One region of the Thalassolituus sp. UBA2009 genome, then DNA from elsewhere that is predicted to be linked to it. Evidence: predicted binding sites of a transcription regulator. Region 1 holds the regulator's gene; each other region holds the start of a gene.
What was found. Region 1 encodes sigma-54, which starts transcription at its own class of promoters, with help from an activator protein. Its sites were predicted from a motif close to TGGCACNNNNNTTGCTNT; they were not measured.
Positions count from the first base shown of each region.

Region 2: B3P58_RS15890 (formate/nitrite transporter family protein) is a predicted target of sigma-54. The motif match lies at 1,075-1,092, and genes of this name have one in related genera.
Region 3: B3P58_RS14885 (putative urea ABC transporter substrate-binding protein) is a predicted target of sigma-54. The motif match lies at 1,026-1,043, and genes of this name have one in related genera.
Region 4: B3P58_RS17745 (flagellar hook-length control protein FliK) is a predicted target of sigma-54. The motif match lies at 2,580-2,597, and genes of this name have one in related genera.

Region 1 is NZ_DDCJ01000069.1:26,093-30,947, forward strand. It holds gene lptA (lipopolysaccharide transport periplasmic protein LptA) at 1-40, shown strand, start outside; gene lptB (LPS export ABC transporter ATP-binding protein) at 37-762, shown strand; gene B3P58_RS08805 (RNA polymerase factor sigma-54) at 891-2,390, shown strand; gene hpf (ribosome hibernation-promoting factor, HPF/YfiA family) at 2,423-2,725, shown strand; gene ptsN (PTS IIA-like nitrogen regulatory protein PtsN) at 2,729-3,193, shown strand; gene rapZ (RNase adapter RapZ) at 3,227-4,099, shown strand; gene B3P58_RS08825 (HPr family phosphocarrier protein) at 4,105-4,374, shown strand; gene mgtE (magnesium transporter) at 4,484-4,855, shown strand, end outside.
Region 2 is NZ_DDCJ01000134.1:3,444-8,298, reverse strand. It holds gene B3P58_RS15890 (formate/nitrite transporter family protein) at 77-919, opposite strand; gene B3P58_RS15885 (DMT family transporter) at 1,255-2,142, shown strand; partial or broken gene B3P58_RS15880 (alkane 1-monooxygenase) at 2,182-3,291, opposite strand; gene B3P58_RS15875 (GntR family transcriptional regulator) at 3,572-4,231, shown strand; gene smc (chromosome segregation protein SMC) at 4,234-4,855, shown strand, end outside.
Region 3 is NZ_DDCJ01000119.1:5,366-10,220, forward strand. It holds gene B3P58_RS14880 (LysR family transcriptional regulator) at 1-845, shown strand, start outside; guanidine-I (ykkC/yxkD leader) riboswitch at 1,097-1,211, shown strand; gene B3P58_RS14885 (putative urea ABC transporter substrate-binding protein) at 1,295-2,356, shown strand; gene metG (methionine--tRNA ligase) at 2,497-4,617, shown strand; gene B3P58_RS14895 (hypothetical protein) at 4,706-4,855, opposite strand, start outside.
Region 4 is NZ_DDCJ01000143.1:127,319-132,173, reverse strand. It holds partial or broken gene B3P58_RS17755 (flagellar motor switch protein FliM) at 1-320, opposite strand, end outside; gene B3P58_RS17750 (flagellar basal body-associated FliL family protein) at 333-869, opposite strand; gene B3P58_RS17745 (flagellar hook-length control protein FliK) at 1,184-2,533, opposite strand; gene B3P58_RS17740 (Hpt domain-containing protein) at 2,700-3,044, opposite strand; gene B3P58_RS17735 (ATP-binding SpoIIE family protein phosphatase) at 3,041-4,759, opposite strand; gene B3P58_RS17730 (STAS domain-containing protein) at 4,771-4,855, opposite strand, start outside.

The DNA of each region.
Region 1 (4,855 bases):
TGCCACCGATAACAGCAAGCCAGTACAGGAACAGCCATGAAGACCCTGAAAGCCGAAAACCTGGCGAAAAGCTATAACGGCCGGGAAGTGGTAAAAGATGTATCCATGTCTGTACAAAGCGGTCAGATCGTTGGCCTGCTGGGACCCAACGGGGCCGGTAAGACCACCTGTTTCTACATGATTGTGAATCTGGTGCAGGCCGACAAAGGCCGCATCAAAATTGACGACGAAGACATCAGTCATCTGCCGATGCACGGCCGGGCGCAGAAAGGCATTGGCTATCTGCCGCAGGAAGCCTCCATTTTCCGCAAATTAAGTGTGGCCGATAATATTCTCGCCATTCTCGAAACCCGCAAAGACCTCAACCGTGCACAGCGTCTGGAAAAACTGGAAGAGCTGCTGAATGAGTTTCATATTCAGCATATCCGCAGCAGTCTGGGCATGGCCTTATCCGGTGGTGAACGACGCCGGGTCGAGATTGCCCGCGCGCTGGCGGCTGAGCCGTCCTTTATTCTGCTTGATGAGCCGTTCGCCGGGGTTGACCCGATTTCTGTAGCTGACATCATGGACATCATCCGACAGCTCAAAGCACGTGGCATCGGCGTACTCATTACCGACCACAACGTAAGGGAAACTCTGGCTATCTGTGAGAAAGCCTATATTGTCGGGGGTGGCCATATCATCGCCGAAGGCACCGCTGAACAGGTATTGGCCAGCGAGCAGGTACGCAAAGTGTACCTGGGTGAGGATTTCCGCCTGTGATGGCAAGCCCTGCTGCAGGGAAGTGGCTGATGATCCAAAGCAAAGGAAGATGCACAAAAGATTCCAAGGTTTACCGCTTGGCGTATAATGCACAGACTATGCCGATACTGAGTGATTACTGAACTTTTATGAAAGCGTCTCTTCAGTTAAAGATGGGTCAGCACCTGACCATGACCCCTCAGTTGCAACAAGCCATCCGCCTGCTTCAGCTGTCTACCCTCGATCTGCAGCAGGAGATTCAGGAAGCCCTCGATTCCAACCCGATGCTCGAAGTAGAAGAACACGAGCACGATGACCTGCCCGACCTGTCCCGTAACAGCGACCACGAAGTCAGCGCCAGCCACGAAGTCAGCAATCAGGACGACAGCCACAACGACACACCCGAGCTGGATGAACAGTGGTCACAGGAACAACTCCCCGACGACCTGCCGGTCGACAGTCAGTGGGAAGATACCTACCAGACCACCGCCAACGTTGCCTCCGGCAGCAGCAGTAACGCCATCGACGACGATTTCGATTACGACTCGCGCCACGCCAGCACCGAAGATCTGCAGGATCATCTGCTGTGGCAACTCAATCTGACTCCTATGTCAGATACCGACCGCGAGATCGCCCTGATGCTGATCGACGGCGTGGATGACGACGGCTATCTGCACACCACCGTCGAAGACATTCTGGAAAGCATGGACCCGGCTCTGGACGTCGAAGAAGACGAAGTCATGGCCGTCCTCCACCGCCTGCAGCAGTTTGATCCGGCCGGTGCTTTTGCCCGCGACCTGCGTGAATGCCTGCTGCTGCAACTGCAGCAACTGCCGGCTGAGACCCCATGGCTGAACGAAGCCAAAATGGTCATCCGCGATTATATCGAGCTGCTGGGCAGCAAAGATTACCCAACGCTGATGCGCAAAACCAAGCTGCGCGAAGAAGACCTTAAAGCCGTGCTGCGGCTGATTAAAGAACTGAATCCCAAGCCAGGTGCCGGCATCAGTGCCGAGCAGGCCGAATACGTGGTGCCCGACGTACTGGTACGCAATATCCGCGACGAATGGCGGGTTGAGCTGAATCCGGATATCGCCCCCAAGCTGCGCGTTAACGCCGATTACGCCTCACTGGTACGCCGTTCCGATAACAGCACCGACAACGCCTTCTTGCGCGACCACCTGCAGGAAGCGCGCTGGTTTATCAAAAGTCTGCAAAGCCGCAACGAAACCCTGCTGAAAGTAGCCACCAAAATCGTCGAGTATCAGATCGAGTTTTTCGAACAGGGCGAAGAAGCAATGAAGCCGCTGGTGCTGCACGATATTGCCGAAGCCGTTGGTATGCATGAATCCACCATTTCCCGGGTAACCACCCAGAAATACATGCATACGCCTCGCGGAATCTTCGAGCTGAAGTACTTTTTCTCCAGCCATGTCAGTACCGATGGCGGCGGCGAATGTTCCTCCACCGCAATCCGTGCCATGATTAAAAAACTGATTGCTGAAGAAAATGCCCGCAAACCGCTGAGCGACAACAAAATCGCCGCAGTGTTGGGTGAAAAAGGCATTCAGGTGGCACGGCGCACGGTAGCCAAATACCGTGAGGCTATGATGATTCCGCCTTCGAACGAACGTAAACAATTGATTTAAAAAACAACAAGCCAGCAACAAGGAGTCTGGACATGAAGATTAATATCAGCGGTCACCACGTTGACGTTACCGAATCTCTGCAAGCGTACGTAGACGAAAAAATGTCCAAGCTGGGACGCCACTTTGACAACATTACCAACGGCCAGGTAACCCTGACCGTTATTAAAGAGCGCATGATTGCCGAAGCCACCATCCATGTCAGCGGTGCCGACCTGCACGCCAGCGCTGAGCACGATGATATGTATGCCGCAATCGATCAGATGACCGACAAGCTCGACCGTCAGGTACTGAAACACAAAGAAAAACTGGTGGCGCGGCAACACGGACAAGGCTGATTAATGGACATTCGCATCGAGGATATCCTCACACCGGAACGCAGTCTGATAGATGCTCCGGTTTCCAGTAAAAAGAAATTACTGGAGTACCTGGCAGGTTTTATCGCAGAACAACTCAGCGACAGCTCTGCCGACGATATTTACGAGCGATTACTCAGCCGTGAACGCCTCGGCAGCACCGGGATTGGCGAAGGTATTGCCATTCCCCACTGCCGGCTGAAGCAGTGCGACCAGGCGATGGGCGTACTGCTGCGTCTGGTGGAGCCGGTGGATTACGACGCCATTGACCGCAAGCCGGTCGATCTGGTGTTTGCTCTGCTGGTTCCCGAAGAAGCTACTGAACAGCACCTGCAGGTTCTGGCGATGCTGGCACGCAACTTCAGCGAGCCGGCCTACCGCGAGGCACTGCGCAAAGCGCCGGATGCGCAACGGTTTTATCAGCGGGCGCTGAGCGGACAACCGGGCTGACATCAGCCCAACGGGCAATGGAGGAGCACAGCAATGCGTTTAGTGGTGATCAGCGGCCGGTCCGGCTCAGGAAAATCCAGTGCTCTGCACGTACTGGAAGATCTGGGCTTCTACTGCATTGATAACCTGCCGGTCGCTTTGTTGCCAGCGCTGGCCCGCCAGACCGAAAGCGAAGAAAAACTGGCCAAAGTCGCCGTCAGTGTTGACGCCCGCAACCTGCCCCATGCCTTCGACAATATCCACGATGTACTGCACCAGCTGCCCAGCGAAGAATACCAGCTGGATGTCGTCTATCTCGACGCCAGCGAAGAAGTGTTGCTGCAGCGCTTCAGCTCCACCCGGCGTAAGCACCCACTAACTAGCAAAAGCACATCTCTGGCCGAAGCCATCGATAAAGAGCGCCTGCTGCTGGAACCTATCGCCAACCTTGCCGATCTGACGCTGGATACCACCAGCATGTCTGTGCATGAGCTGCGCAGCCTGATCAAATTGCGGGTGGCGGATAAAACCAGCACCGACATCGCCATTCTGTTTGAATCTTTCGGCTTCAAGCATGGCATCCCGATTGATGCCGATTATGTATTCGATGTCCGCAACCTGCCCAACCCTTACTGGGACCCGGCACTGCGCGCCTTTACCGGGCGCGACCCGGCAATCATTGATTTCCTTGCCCGGGAGCCTCAGGTCGGACAAATGCAGCAGGACATCAGCGGGTTTATTCAGCGCTGGCTGCCTGCCTTTGTCGATGCCAACCGCAGCTATATGACCATTGCCATCGGCTGCACCGGCGGGCAGCACCGCTCCGTTTACCTGGCAGAGCAACTTAAGGCAGAATTCTGTCATCATTACAGCAATGTTCAGGTCCGCCACCGCGAGCTGGGCAGTGCCGACATTCATCAGGACTGATACGGATGACCAGCACCGAAATCACCATCGTCAATAAGCTGGGCCTGCACGCCCGCGCAGCCGCCAAGCTGGTTTCCACAGCCGCTGCTTATTCCTGCCAGATCAAAGTCGGTTACCCCGACCGCATGGTCGACGGTAAGAGCATTATGGCGGTGATGATGCTGGCCGCCAGCAAAGGCACCAACATTCATATCCATGCTGAAGGCCAGGATGCTGAACACGCACTGGCAGCCCTGATTGATCTTATTAACCGACGTTTTGACGAAGAAGAATAGCCCGGCAAAACAATCTTCTACGCGCAATTCTGCGAGTAGTTTCGTGGTATCAGAGGCCTAATCAGGCTAGAATCTGAGCATTCAACCATCCCCTGGACCGAACCGACGCATGGCACAGCAGACCGAAAAGGCTAAAGCCAAGTTACACAGCCTGACCGCCGCGCTGGAAAGTGGTGCGCTGGCGCAGGTGCGTCGCATCCTGAATTCGGGTCTGGCACCGGTTGATATCGCCCACCTGATCGAATCTTCTCCGCCTAAAGCCCGTAAGCTGCTGTGGGAACTGGTCGATAAGGAACTCGAAGGCGAGGTCATGCAGAACCTCAGCGAGGAGCTGCAAAGCCACTTCCTGAGCGACATGAGTGCCGAAGAAGTTGTCGACCTGACCGCCGACCTCGACACCGATGACGTGGCCGACATGCTGCAGCAGCTGCCTGAGCGTGTAACTCAGGAAGTTCTGGAGTCGATGGACCACCAGGACCGC
Region 2 (4,855 bases), on a different contig from region 1:
CAGCCATAAAACCCCGGCAAGCATTGCCAGGGTTTATGGCTGGTGTTTATGACCTGAGCTTTATAAAGCCCAGAATTTACATCTGTGGCTGAGCCTGGGTCTGTGCTGACATCAGCGCGCGTTTTTTGGCAGTACGGACGTGGGTGGCGTACAGGGTCAAACCGGTAAAGGCCAGACCACCCACCAGATTACCCAGTGCGGTTGGAATTTCATTCCAGATAAAATAATCCATTACCGAGAATTCACCACCCATAATCAGGCCGAACGGAAACAGAAACATATTTACAACGGAATGTTCAAAGCCCATAAAAAAGAACAGCATAATCGGCATCCACATGGCGATCACTTTACCGCTGACATTGGTGGAAATCATGGCGCCGACAACACCCATAGAAACCATCCAGTTACACAGCATGCCGCGGATAAAAATGGTAAACCAGCCGGCTGCACCGTATTGAGCGTAACCCAGAGTACGGGCTTCACCGATATGAGCAACTTTTTCAGCAATAGCACCGCCATCGGTGTTGTAGCCGTAGGTGAAAATAAATGACATCAGGAAAGCAACGGTTAACGCGCCACCAAAATTACCGAGAAAAACCAGTCCCCAGTTACGCAGAATCTGTCCCCAGGTAACACCAGGGCGACGATCCAGCCAGGCCAGCGGAGTCAGCATAAATACACCGGTGAGCAGATCAAAGCCCATCAGATAGAGCATGCAGAAACCAACGGGAAACAGAATGGAACCAATCAGATGTGAACCGGTTGCAACGGCAACGCTGACAGCAAAAACCGCTGCCAAAGCGAGAATGGCACCGGCCATAAAAGCGCGTACCAGTGTATCGCGGGTCGACATATAAATTTTTGCTTCACCGGCATCTACCATTTTGGTGGCAAACTCGGCAGGCATCAGATAAGACATAGCATTACCTCATTAACGTTTAAGAAATTTCTCAACAGCTGTCCGGAAATAAAAAACGGCGTCCCATCCACCTGCAGTATGCAAGCGGAGTGGACGCCGTTATCCGGAAATTCAGGTTGTGTTCCATATCGCCGTTGATGTGGAATGCAATATGTTCAGCAGAAGACGTGCCAGTTTTATTTTTTTGCTGCTCGCTGGCATTTATCCGGGTTTTTATCGTACATCCGGGTTGTTCTCTTTTTCAGTTGCCCCCTTTTTGCGCAATAAAAAAACAGAGTGCATCGTCCTGATTCATTTTCAGCAGGTCGCTGACGTCGGTCCGGTGAACACGTAAGATGGCTTTATTTATCATCACCGGGACTGCTATGTCGTTTATGTTGCTATCTGCGCTGGCCTGGTCGCTGTTCGATCTGGCGCGCAAAAAACTGACGGCTCATGCACAGCCGCTGACTCTGGCTATCTGGCTCAGTGCCGGCGTTACTCCGCTTTATCTGTTGTTGTGGTTGTCTCGGGGGGCGTCACTGCCGGAGGCGGGTTACTGGCTTCCGGGGCTGGTATCGCTGTTGGTATCAGCATTGGCCAGTGTCTGCTATATCAAAGCACTCAGTGTCGGCCGTATTGCCTTGCTGGTGCCGGTGCTGTCGTTTACGCCGGTTGTGGCAGCAGTGCTCAGCGCGGGTTTGCTGGGGGAGCGGTTAAGCGGGGTGCAGTTGCTGGCGATGCTGAGCATTGTGCTGGCGATTTTTCTGCTGCATTCGGGCTGGAATTTATTGCTCAGGCCAAAAGAAGCAGGTGCGGGTTTGGGGCTGATGCTGGTCGTCGCTCTGTGCTGGGGCACGGGCATTGTCTTTGACAAGATGGCATTGACATCGGCCACGGTCTTTTTTCACGGCCTGATTCAGAGTGCCGGCATGTGTCTGGTGTTATTGCTGGCCTATAGCGTTGATTCATTACGCCGCCGTGATCGTTTGTCTGTGCCGCGTTATTCCGGCCCATGGGGATTAATGGCGCTGGCTTTACTGGTGTTTGTGCTGGCGGTCAGCGGCCAGTGGCTGGCGGTAACGGAGATTCATCCGGGCATTGTTGAAACCGTTAAGCGTGGCGTCGGCATTATCGGTGCGGCCTGCTGGGGCGTGTGGTTGTTCGGTGAGAACGTAAAGCCGTGGCAACTGTTGCTGATGCTGCTGATCATTGTTGCCACGGCGGGTCTGGCGTTGTTCTGAGCCGGTGTCCTGTTCAGGGGCTGTCTGTAAGCTACTTTGCAGCTGGTGCTCTTCACCTTTGTAGTAACGTTCAACGCGAGGGTTCATTACCTTAAACCACAGTGGCGGAATCAGGGCCAGCACCACCATGGTGGCGTAACCACTGGGCAGCTGTGGGCTGACATCGTGATGGCGCAGTACCTGATAGCGACGCTTCGGATAAGCGTGGTGATCGGAGTGACGCTGCAGCTGGAACAGGAACAGATTGGTTAACAGGTAGTTGCTGTTCCAGGAGTGTTCGATATCCGGACGCTCGTAACGGCCATTGTCCAGCTTGCGGCGGTGCAGGCCGTAGTGTTCAACGTAGTTGATCACTTCCAGCAGGCTGAAGGCAAAGAAGCTCTGGGCAGCAAAGAAAAACACCCCCATCCAGCCCCACAAAGCTCCACATACCGCTGCCAGTAAAAGGCTGAAGCCATACCACCAGATCAGTTCATTACGCCAGCTGAACGGTGAGTGGCCTTTATGACGCAGACGTTTGGCTTCCAGTTTCCAGGCATTGAGAAAGTTGTGCAGATAAGCATGGGGCAAAAACTGATACAGGCTCTGACCGTAGCGTGAAGAAGATGCATCGGCCGGTGTGGACACATGCACATGATGGCCGCGTACGTGCTCAACCTTAAAGCCACCATAAGAAACGCAGGCCAGTAACAGACCACCGGTCCATTGCTCAAGTCTGGGGTCTTTATGAATCAGTTCATGACCGACATTAATGGCGACAATAGCGCCCACGGTGCCGAGAGAAAGTAACCAGCCGAGTTGTCCGACCCAGTTCAGCTCTGCGCTTACAAAAACGTGTCCGGCATAAAACAGAACCGCCAGCTGCATCGGCAGGCACAGCAGCGTCAGCAGGCGGTAAAAACGCTCTTCCGATAGCTTCGGTACTTCCCGTGTTTCATCCGGATTCACCGGGTCCTGGCCAATAATGTGGTCAAGGATGGGGACAATGCCGTAAACAAACAGCAACGGAAAGAAGGCGAGCAGGTTGGCGTAACCAATGTTTTGCCACAGCCATTGCGACAGTGGCAGCAGCAATGGCGGAACCACGACCAGCAGGTAGGCGTATTTTTTAAACGTCAGCATACGTGAGCCTGGTGCTTGTTCAGACATCGACATCTCCTCATGGGGTTGTTGTTATTGTTTGTAGGATTGTCGGACAATCTTTCAGTTATATCCGTCTTATTCTCTGGTCATTTGCGGTCAGCCTGCAGCGGAGCGGGAGTTGGTGGTACAGGCAATTGCGTCATTTCGGGTGATCCGTTGTCAATGTTGGCAGGATGGGCATCACCGGACGCAGGAATGCGCTGCAGACGCTATGGCATAGCCCGGTTGTGCAGCATTCTGTGCTAATATCGCCGCCGGTTTTTTTATCAGTATGGAACAGACCCCGATGAGTTTTTCTGCGCCTGAAAGCCTTTCCGAACAGATTGCCCGCTATCTGGCGCAACGTATTATTCAGGGGCAGCTGACATCCGGTGAGCGTATTCAGGAAACCCGCGTGGTCAGTGAGCTGGAAGTCAGCCGTGGCTCGGTGCGTGAAGCCCTGCTGATACTCGAAAGCCGCCATCTGATTGATATTCTGCCGCGCCGTGGTGCCGTGGTGACCACGCTGACCGAACAGGGCGTTAACAGCCTGTACGATCTGTACATCGACCTGCTGACGATGCTGGCACAGCGGGTTGCGGAAAACTGGACCGATAACAATATCCGGCCGTTGCTGGCACAAGTGCAGATTATTCAGGAACTGCAGCAAAGCGAAGACAAAGTCGCCTTTGTTGAATCCGGTTTTGTTCTTATGCGCATGGCATTTGCTATCGCCGGTAATCAGTATCTGGCGGAAGTGTTGGAAGATCTGCAGCCAGCGCTGCATCGCACCTATGCGCTGGCGATCCGCCGCTCGCCGCAGGAAACGGAGTACGCCGCGCGCTTTTTTGCCGGTTTGATGGATGCCGTGTTAAAACGCAATCTGCGGGCCCTGCCGGGATTACTACAGAACTATGGCCAGCACCAGCGCGAACTGGTACTGGCAGCGATGGCTGAGGAGGCCTGAACATGCGCTTGAAAGCCATCAAACTGGCCGGCTTTAAATCTTTTGTTGACCCGACCACCGTGCCGTTCAGTACCAATATGACCGGCATCGTTGGCCCTAACGGTTGTGGTAAATCCAACACCATCGATGCGGTGCGCTGGGTAATGGGCGAAAGCTCAGCCAAATACCTGCGTGGCGATGCCATGACCGACGTTATTTTTAATGGCTCGTCCGAGCGTAAACCGGTCAGCAAGGCCAGTGTTGATCTGATATTCGATAACAGTGACGGCACCCTGCGTGGTGAATATGCCGGTTATGCCGAAGTCAGTCTGCGTCGTCAGGTGACCCGCGATGGTCAGTCGACCTATTTCCTGAACGGAACCAAATGCCGCCGTAAAGACATTACCGATATCTTCCTCGGCACCGGCCTTGGTCCGCGTTCCTACGCCATTATCGAGCAGGGCATGATCTCGCGCCTGATCGAAGCCAAACCGGAAGAGCTGCGGGTGTATGTGGAAGAAGCGGCCGGTATTTCCAAATACAAAGAGCGCCGCCGCGAAACCGAAAACCGCATGCGCCGCACCCATGAAAACCTCGAACGCCTGCAGGATATCCGTCAGGAACTGGAGCGGCAGTTATCCCATC
Region 3 (4,855 bases), on a different contig from region 1:
AGGCGGCTGAGGCCATCTTCAAGAGTCAGTCAACCATCAGCTATGGTGTGCACAAGCTGCAGGAGCAACTGGGCGTACAACTGCTGGAAGTGGAAGGGCGCAAAGCGGTACTGACCGAACACGGCCGTATTCTGTTACAACGTGCCGAACAGCTGCTCGATCAGGCAGAGAATATCGATCAGGTTGCCAGCTCGCTTAATCAGGGCGTCGAGCCTGTTGTGCGTGCGGCCATCGACACCATTTACCCCAACGATGTGCTGTTTGATGTGTTTGAAGCCTTCTCGGCCGAGTACCCCGATACCCGCCTGGAGCTGGAAGAGTTTGTACTCAGCGGCGGTAACGAAATGCTGCTCGAAGACAGCATCGATATTCTGATTACCCCGCAACTGCCCAGCGGCTGGAACGGTGAGCACGTACACCGCTCCTGCTTTCTGCCGGTCACCAGCCCGCAGCATCCGTTGCAGCATCTGGGGCGCGAGGCCACCTACGATGATCTCACCGCACACCGGCAGGTGGTGCTGCGCGACAGCAGCCGCAAACGCCGCAGCGAAGGTGGCTGGCTCGGCGCTCATCAGCGCTGGACCGTTACCCATACCAGCACCAGGGTAAATATTGTCCGCCGCGGTCTGGGCTTTGCCTGGCTGCCGGAGCTGCTGATTGCCGACGACCTGAAAAGCGGTGCCTTGCAGGTGATTCCCTTTGCTCAGGATGCGCGGCGCTACGTCGATCTCTATCTGGTAATGGCCCATGAAGAAAGCGCCGGCCCCGCGACCCGCGCTCTCGCCCGTTTACTGGCAAACACCGACACCGGCTGCAAAGCGGCACACACAACAGAAACCGAATAAAGGGCAGCACTAGCAGCAAGGCGGTATATAAAGCAGAAACCGAATAAGCGCCCCAGAATGCAGCGACCATCTGTTCAGCTAATCATCTGTGCACCCTTTTGGGGTGCAACTGACAGCAAAATCAGCAACTTAACACTCGCCAGCCTGCCGGATGCCGCAATTTTCAGGCTCCGGCAAAACTGGTACAGCCCTTGCTGAACACTGATCAGTAACAGGAGATACTCGGCAACCGAATCCGGTTGGGATTCACAGAAATAGGTGGCTAGGGTTCCGGTTCTTTGCTGAAAAAGAACGTCTGGTCCGAGAGCAACCGACCTCAGCGTATTCACAGCGCAGGTTACACGGCGGGACAAAAGCCCGGGAGACCCACACGCGAATGCCAGCATCTGGCCGTTTCGCGCTGAGTTCTCCTGCCGTCTGATTTATGTGGATATCAAAGAGGAAGTCCTATGAAGCCGTTAAAACGTCTGCTCACCGCCAGCCTGGTCACCCTGGCCGCCCTGACCCCATTACACGCTCAGGCCAAAGACAGTTTCCGTCTGGCCTGGTCTATCTATGTTGGCTGGATGCCGTGGGATTACACCGACAAAGCCGGCATCGTAAAAAAATGGGCCGATAAATACGGCATCGAAATCGAAGTGGTGCAGATCAACGATTACGTTGAATCCATCAACCAGTTTACCGCCGGTGAATTCGACGCCTGCGTAATGACCAATATGGATGCCCTGACCATTCCGGCCGCCAGCGGCGTCGACACCACCGCCTTAATCGTCGGTGACTTCTCCAACGGCAACGATGCCGTGATTCTGAAAGAAGGAAAAAGCCTGAAAGACATCAAAGGCCTGCCGGTGAATCTGGTGGAGCTGTCGGTTTCCCATTACCTGCTGGCACGCGGTCTGGAAAGCGTGGGCATGAGCGAAAAAGACGTCTCGGTGATCAACACCTCCGACGCCGATATGGTGGCGGCTTATGGCACCGGTGATGTTAAAGCCGTGGTCACCTGGAACCCGCTGGTGAGCGAAATTCTGGCGCAGCCAAACGCAACCGCCGTGTTTAACTCCTCACAGATTCCGGGTGAAATTATCGACACCACTATGGTCAACAGCGAAACCCTGGCCGCTAACCCCGCCTTCGCCAAAGCCCTGACCGGCGCCTGGTACGAAACCATGAGCATCATGGCGAAAGACGACGCCGAAGGTAAAAAAGCACGCAGCATGATGGCCGAAGCCTCAGGCACCGACCTTGCCGGTTACGATGCCCAGCTGGCCGCCACCAAAATGTTCTACGACGCACAAAAAGCTGTGGAATTTGTGAACAGCGCCGAGCTGCCAAAAACCATGGAATACGTAGCGAAATTCTCCTTCGACCACGGTCTGCTGGGTGATGGCGCCGCCGATGCCGGCTTTATCGGCATGGCCTTCCCGAACGGCAAAACCTTTGGCGATAAAGGTAATGTGAAGCTGCGCTTTACCGACAGCTATATGAAGATGGCGGCTGAAGGAAAGCTGTGATGCCCGGCCATTGAGTATCAGGCGCTGCGCGGCAGATTTCTGCTGCCGCAGCGCTTTTAAGCCGTACCGCAGCCATCGCGGCCAGCGGCAAAAATCGCTACAATACTGCCCTTTCTTTGAATAACCCGTAGCGAATTGTCATGACCGCACAGAATCCCCGCAAAATCCTCGTCACCAGCGCCCTGCCCTATGCCAATGGTTCCATTCACCTCGGCCACCTGCTGGAATACATTCAGACTGATATCTGGGTTCGGTTCCAGAAACTGCGTGGCAACGAATGCCACTATGTTTGCGCCGACGACGCCCACGGCACCGCCATCATGCTGCGCGCCGAAAAAGAAGGTATCAGCCCGGAAGAGCAGATTGCGCGGGTAAAAGCCGAGCACGAAGCGGATTTCGCCGGTTTCCAGATTGCGTTCGACAACTTCCACAGCACCCACAGCGAAGAAAACCGCCTGCTGTCAGAAGAAATCTACAAAGCCTGCCGTGACAAAGGCCATATCGCCATCCGCAGCATCAAGCAGCTGTACGATCCGGTTAAAGAGCTGTTTCTGGCCGACCGTTATATCAAAGGCGAGTGCCCTAAGTGTGGCGCCGCCGACCAGTACGGCGACAACTGTGAAGTCTGCGGTGCAACCTACACCCCGGCCGAGCTGAAAAACCCGTTCTCCGTCATTTCCGGTGCCACCCCGGTCGAAAAAGAATCTGAACACTACTTCTTCAAACTGCCGGACTTCCAGGAGTTTCTGCAGCAGTGGACCCGTTCCGGCACCCTGCAGGATGAAGTTGCCAACAAACTGGCCGAGTGGCTGGATTCCGGTCTGCAGGAGTGGGACATTTCCCGTGATGCGCCGTATTTCGGCTTCGAAATTCCGGATGCACCGAACAAGTTTTTCTACGTCTGGCTGGATGCCCCTATCGGCTATATGGCCAGCTTTAAAAACCTGTGTGACAAGCGCGGTGACCTCGACTTTAACGAGTACTGGAAAAAAGACTCCACCACCGAGCTGTACCACTTTATCGGTAAAGACATTATTAACTTCCATGCGCTGTTCTGGCCTTCCATGCTGAGCGCCGCAGAATACCGTACACCAACAGCAGTCAATGCCCACGGTTTCGTGACCGTGAACGGTTCTAAAATGTCGAAGTCGCGCGGTACCTTTATTAAGGCGCGCACCTTCCTGAATCATTTAAACCCGACCTATCTGCGTTACTACTTTGCCGCCAAACTGAGCTCCAGCGTCGATGATTTCGATTTGAATCTGGAAGATTTCGTGCAGCGCGTAAACGCCGATCTGGTCAACAAACTGGTGAACATCGCCTCGCGTACCGGCAACTTTATTGCCAAAGCATCCGGCGAACTGAGCGCGACCTGCGCTGAACCGGAAATGCTGCAGCAATTTATTGATGCCGGCGACCAGATTGCCAGCCATTACGAAAAACGCGAATTTGGCCGCGCGATGAAAGACATCATGGCGCTGGCCGACCGCGCCAACGAATATATTCAGGAAAAAGCCCCGTGGGCGATGAATAAAGAAGAAGGCCGCCAGCAGGAAGTGCAGGACGTATGTTCCGTGGCGCTTAACCTGTTCCGTCAGCTGGTGACTTATCTGGCACCGGTACTGCCGGAAATTGCCGACAAAACCAAAGCATTCCTGAATCTGGACAGCCTTGACTGGGAAGCGCGCCGCGAGATTCTGCTGAGCCACAAAATCAATAAATTCCAGCCAATGCTGGCCCGTGCCGAAATGGACAAAGTAACCGCCATTCTGGAAGAAACCAAAACCGAGCTGGCCAAAGAAAACGGCGAAGCACCGGCGGCGGATAACAGCACCGATAAAACCGCTGCGAAAAACGCAGAGAAAAAGGCCGATAAAAAAGCGAAGAATAAAGGACCTGAGCTGCGTGAAGACGGTAACGAAGTGATTGCCGACACCATCGAGTTCCCGGATTTCGCCAAAGTCGACCTGCGTATTGCCCGTATCGTTAAAGCCGAGCATGTTGAAGGTGCAGAAAAACTGCTGCAGCTGACGTTGGATATCGGCAACGGCGAAACCCGCAACGTATTCTCCGGTATTAAATCGGCCTACAACCCGGAAGACCTGAACGGCAAGCTGACCGTGATGGTTGCCAACCTGGCGCCACGTAAAATGAAATTCGGCATGTCCGAAGGCATGGTACTGGCCGCAGGCCCGGGCGGTGAAGATATCTTCCTGCTCGAACCACACGACGGCGCCCAGCCGGGTATGCGCGTGATGTAAAAAAGCAGAAACAGAAAAGCCGGGGTTTTTACCCCGGCTTTTTATTGAGCGACTCTAGCGCTAAACCCGGCTTAACAGGCCCACCACACTATTCACCACAGGGAAGATTAACAACATTCGTATTAATATCGTTTTCCAGCTCAACCCAGAAGTTAATACTCCATGCCTCGCGCTTCTTTCGAATAATGTAAGATTTACCCTTTTCGGCTAAAAACTTCACACAGCGTTCAGATTTAAC
Region 4 (4,855 bases), on a different contig from region 1:
GGCCGCATTTTTACCAGATTAAGACTGGTTGGTACGTACAGGGTGTGTACGTACTCACCAAATTTCATAATCTGAACACCGCCGGATGCAACATCAGCACTGCGGCGTAAAAAGTTAAACATGCTGATGCGGGTATAGCGTGCAAAGCGTTCGTTGATCATTTCCAGCGTTGGCATACGACCGCGCACAATACGGTCGTTGCTGGTCAGGTCGTAGGCTTTGACCCCTGCAGCATCAATGTCATCTTCCGGCTCAATATCGCCTTCGTCGACACCGTGCAATAACGCATCAATTTCATCTTGCGACAGTAAATCTTGCACGCTCTGTGTTCCTTACTGCATTACAAAATTGGTAAATAAAAGAGCTTCTACGCCCTCTATACCCGATTCCCGCTGTACGATCTGACGAACCTGCTGCAGTAATAACTCCTGCAGTTCGACCCGCCCTTCCGCCGTCCGTAACCGGTCAAAATTCTGTTCGCCGATGACCCGGATAATATCGTTACGTATCATCGGTTCATGCAAATTCAGCGCATCAACAACTGCTGGTTTACGGGTCATAACATCAATACTGACCTGCAGGTAGCGCTGACGTGAGCCGACCTGAAAACTCACCACAAACTCTGGCTTCAGAATCACATACTGAGCCGGTAGCAATGGCTCTTCAGCAACGGTTTCTTCCGTATCAGCACTGTTTTCATCTGTACTGCTGTCATCGCCGCCGACCAGAAAAAGCGTCACCCCAACCGCCACTGCAATCAACAGGACGGCAGCGGCAATAATCAGAATCAGCTTCTTTTTACTGCCCCCGGCAGGTGCTTCTGCTGTGGTATTGCCACCATCTAGTTTCAGATCTTGTTCTGCTGCCATGTCGGAAAATCTCCCCAGTAAATGTCAATTTAGCAATAGCTGTGCCATAGATTTCCGTCAAAAATCCATCGCATCACGACCAATAACCCGTGAAAGCTGCTGTAAGTCTAGAAGGTTCTGCCGCAGGTGCCGGAATTACGGCGATATAGAAGAGGATTGTGCTCAGCACGGGTAATACGCTGAACTGTTTACACACTCAGCGCATTGCCTGAAAAATTCTGAGCCAATAAGCGGCGTGTTTATCAGTGTGTATAAAAACTGATTAAACACGCCTTAGGGCCACCAGGGCATCGATAGCCACCGGCGGGGAAAGATCAGGCAAAGGTATCCAGAAGATTATTGCTGCTTACCTGTGGCTGTGGCTTATCATCCACAACACCGTCTTCAGCAAACCAGTCATCACCGCCCTGTGCTCCCTGTCCATCGCCGGACTGACCAGAACCCTCATTTCCCTGACCACGCTCACTGACATCAAAGCCATTCAGCGTAATCCCCTGGGCTGCCAGAGCATCGCGCAACCGGTGAGCATTCGCTTCCAGAACCTCTCTGACATGAGCATGCTGCGCCTGAACCTGCACACTGGCCTGATCCTGACTGACATGCAGTTTAATTTCCAGGCTGCCCAGCTCCGGTGGATCAAGCTGGATTCTGGCTTTCTGCACATCTTCGGCCACCATGGTCATAATGCGGGCACCCAGTGCACCGCCCCACTCGCGACGATCCTGGCCAAACTCAAGCTTCTCACGGCTACTGTGCAGCCGCTTCGCCTGCAGCTCGGTATCCGTCAGCGTATCTCCACTTTCACTGACAAAACTACTGGCGCTGCTGTTATCTTCCGTACTTGCAGCAGTCATTGCCGCAGCACTGGCTGGAGGAATAAGGGTGCTCCCGCTGTTCTGTGATGGCTGAACCGTCCCTTGCTGCCCCTGCAGGCTTAGCCCCAGTCCCTGCAGGCTTTGCGCAGCTGGCCGGTCTTCGCCCGGCAGTAAGAATCCAGCGCCTTCATCCGCGACCGTGGCGGTGTCATCGACAGTTGTCGCTACAGCGATGCCAGACAACGGCTCACTTGCCGGCTTTCTGGCATGATCTGTTTTCTGCGTCTGACCAGGCGCCATCATGCTGGCGACAGCGCCCGGCTGCGGTGCCCCCTCACTCTGTGGCACAGGCTTCATCGCTCCGGCTTCCGGATCACTGACAGGTACACTTGTCGCCAGCAGCATCGCGGCTGCCGATGCATCAGCATCCGGTGTTTCAGAATCTTCCTCCGGGTGACTGTCCGTTACAGATAGTGCTTTCAGACTGCCAGCCAGCACCTGAGCTGCAGGTACTGCATCAGCCCTGACGGCATCTGTATGAGCGGCCATTTCCAGACCCAGACCGATTTGCCCCAGCAAATCATTAACATCTGCGCCACCGTCTACAGCAGCTGACGACAGCATAAGCGGCAAAGTTTGTTGCTCCGGCGGCAAGGTCTGTACGCCATCAACCGAGGGAAGCGGCAAAGCGTTCTGGCCTGCGCCAGCACCCGGCATTAGTTGTGACAGTAAGGATGAAAAACCCTGATCCCCGGCCTCTCCGCCGAGGCCAGACAGCCCGCTGTCTCCGGTCATACCCAGCGACAGCAGAATACTTGTTGCGTTGGAGGTTGATCCCGTCGCGTTCATTCCAATCTCCGTTACTCAGGCCTGCAGAAGGCTTTACCTGTAGCTATACGCAAAGCACGGGCCAAATTGCCGAAAAGAGGAAAGAAAAAGGAATGGTTGTTACGGAAGAGCGCTGTACATCAGACATAATTGGTACAGCGGCCACAACAGGCCTGTAGCAAGTAACCTACAGCATGTCCTGCAGCAAAGTTTCTACGGCGTAATACTCAGCTTCAATCTGCGCAATCAGCAAATCGGCTCCGGCAAGCTTATCCTCCCGGGCTGCCGTTTCCAGCTGATAACATAATTGCGCCAGAACATTAGCACTGATATTACTGCTGGCACCTTTAAAGCTGTGCGCCAGCTCACGCAGCTGCTGCGCATCCTGCTGCTGCAGCGCCTGTGCCAGCAATGGCAGACGTTGCCGGGAGTCGTCGATGTAGACCTGCATCAGATCTGAAAATTCATCGTCCATAACTTCCCGGAGCATATCCAGTGACTCGGGGTCAAAGTGCTCTGCCAGTGACATCATAGTCTCCCATCCAATATTTGCGGCCATCGTATCACCGCTTCGACGACATTGCCTCTGCCCCTATATTCCAGCGATTCACAGATTTGATCAACCAGAGGAATTCCCCGACCGCAATATTGGGCAGAAGCCGGATCTTTTGGCTCATCAAAAACAGGGGCGAAATCAAACCCCGGGCCACTATCTTCAACCGTCAGGACTAATCGTCCGCTGCGTCCGTCCCCCTGGTGTTTCATACTGATAATGACATAACCTTCATTCAGCCCTGCAAGCCGGGTTTCGCGTTCCTGATAGTACTGCATAAAGCCATCCGATGAGCGTTTCAGCTCAGATTTAAGCCCCAGCACTCCATGTTCAAAAGCATTGGAAAACAGTTCTGCCATCACGGTATACAGCTGCCCGCCCATTACCCGTAGTCCGGGTACTTCCATCATGATATGAATCATCAGCGGCAACGGATTAAAGTTTCTCAGGGTTTCATGCCCAAGATAATAAGACATCTCCCAGTCTACCGGACCGGATAACGGCCCGGACGCCAGCTGCAGAGCAATATCTTCCAGCTCATGCTCGGCAATCATCCGCAGCTCAAGCAGCGTGGTGTCATCATCACGGGCACTGTCAGCAACAAACTCCGCTAACGCATGCTGAATATCATCAAATACGTGATGCGGATCTGAGGCCTTGCTGAAGACATTCTGCAGACGCTCTTCGCCAAACATTTCGCCTGCCGGATTACGAGCTTCAACGATGCCATCGGACCACAAAAACAGACGGTCGCCATCACTCATAGGATATTCCGTCAGGGTATCGCTGAACTGTTCGTTATTGAGCACGCCAAGTGGCAGATGTGTCGACTTCAGGCTTTCAACCCTGGCACCATCCTGGCGCAGCATATAGCAATCCGGTACGCCGCCCATCCAGACACTTGCCGATTTACGGTCAAAATTCAGATCAACAACGACAGCACAGCAGAAAAAACCAACAGGAAGAATGCCTTTCAGCTTGAGATTAATTTCCCGCAGAATATCGCGCAGAGCAAAGCCCTTGGCCGTCATACCATAAAATATTTCTGCCAGTGGCATAGCACCAATCGCAGCGGGCAGACCATGCCCGGTAAAGTCCCCGAGCAAAACGTGCATGCCTCCCGCAGGTTTGCGCGCGGCCAGTAACACGTCGCCATTAAAGACGGCCAGTGGGGACAACATATAGCGGATATTAGGTGCCGAAAGGCAGCCGGCATGAGCCACGTTATCAAACACGGCTTTGGCCACATGCTGTTCATGCAGGAGGTGTTCATTATTACTGGCAATCGTATCACGCTGATGCTGCACGGTTCGGTGCATTTCACGCATACGATAAAATGAGCTTATTTTTGCCTGCAGAATAATGTGATTGTAAGGCTTACTGAGAAAGTCATCGCCACCCGACTCCAGACAGTCTGCAAGGCTTTGCGCATCAGTAAGAGAGGTCAGAAAGATAACCGGAACAAAATCCTCTCCTGCATCAGCTTTGATACGGCGAGCGGCCTCACGACCATCCATCACCGGCATCATAACATCCATCAGGATAATATCCGGACGGTGCAGGTCGAAAGCACGAACAGCCTCTACACCATTCTCAGCTTCCAGTACCTGATAGCCCTGATTGCGCACTATGCGTGACAGCACCATCCGGTCAATCTGATTATCATCCGCAATCAGAACTTTAATGGCATCCATGCAGTATTGGCTTACTGTATCTTGAACAACTGTTCGAAGTTAGAAATGGTCAGTATTTTCCGGACATCCTGATTACAGTTAACAATCCGGACATCG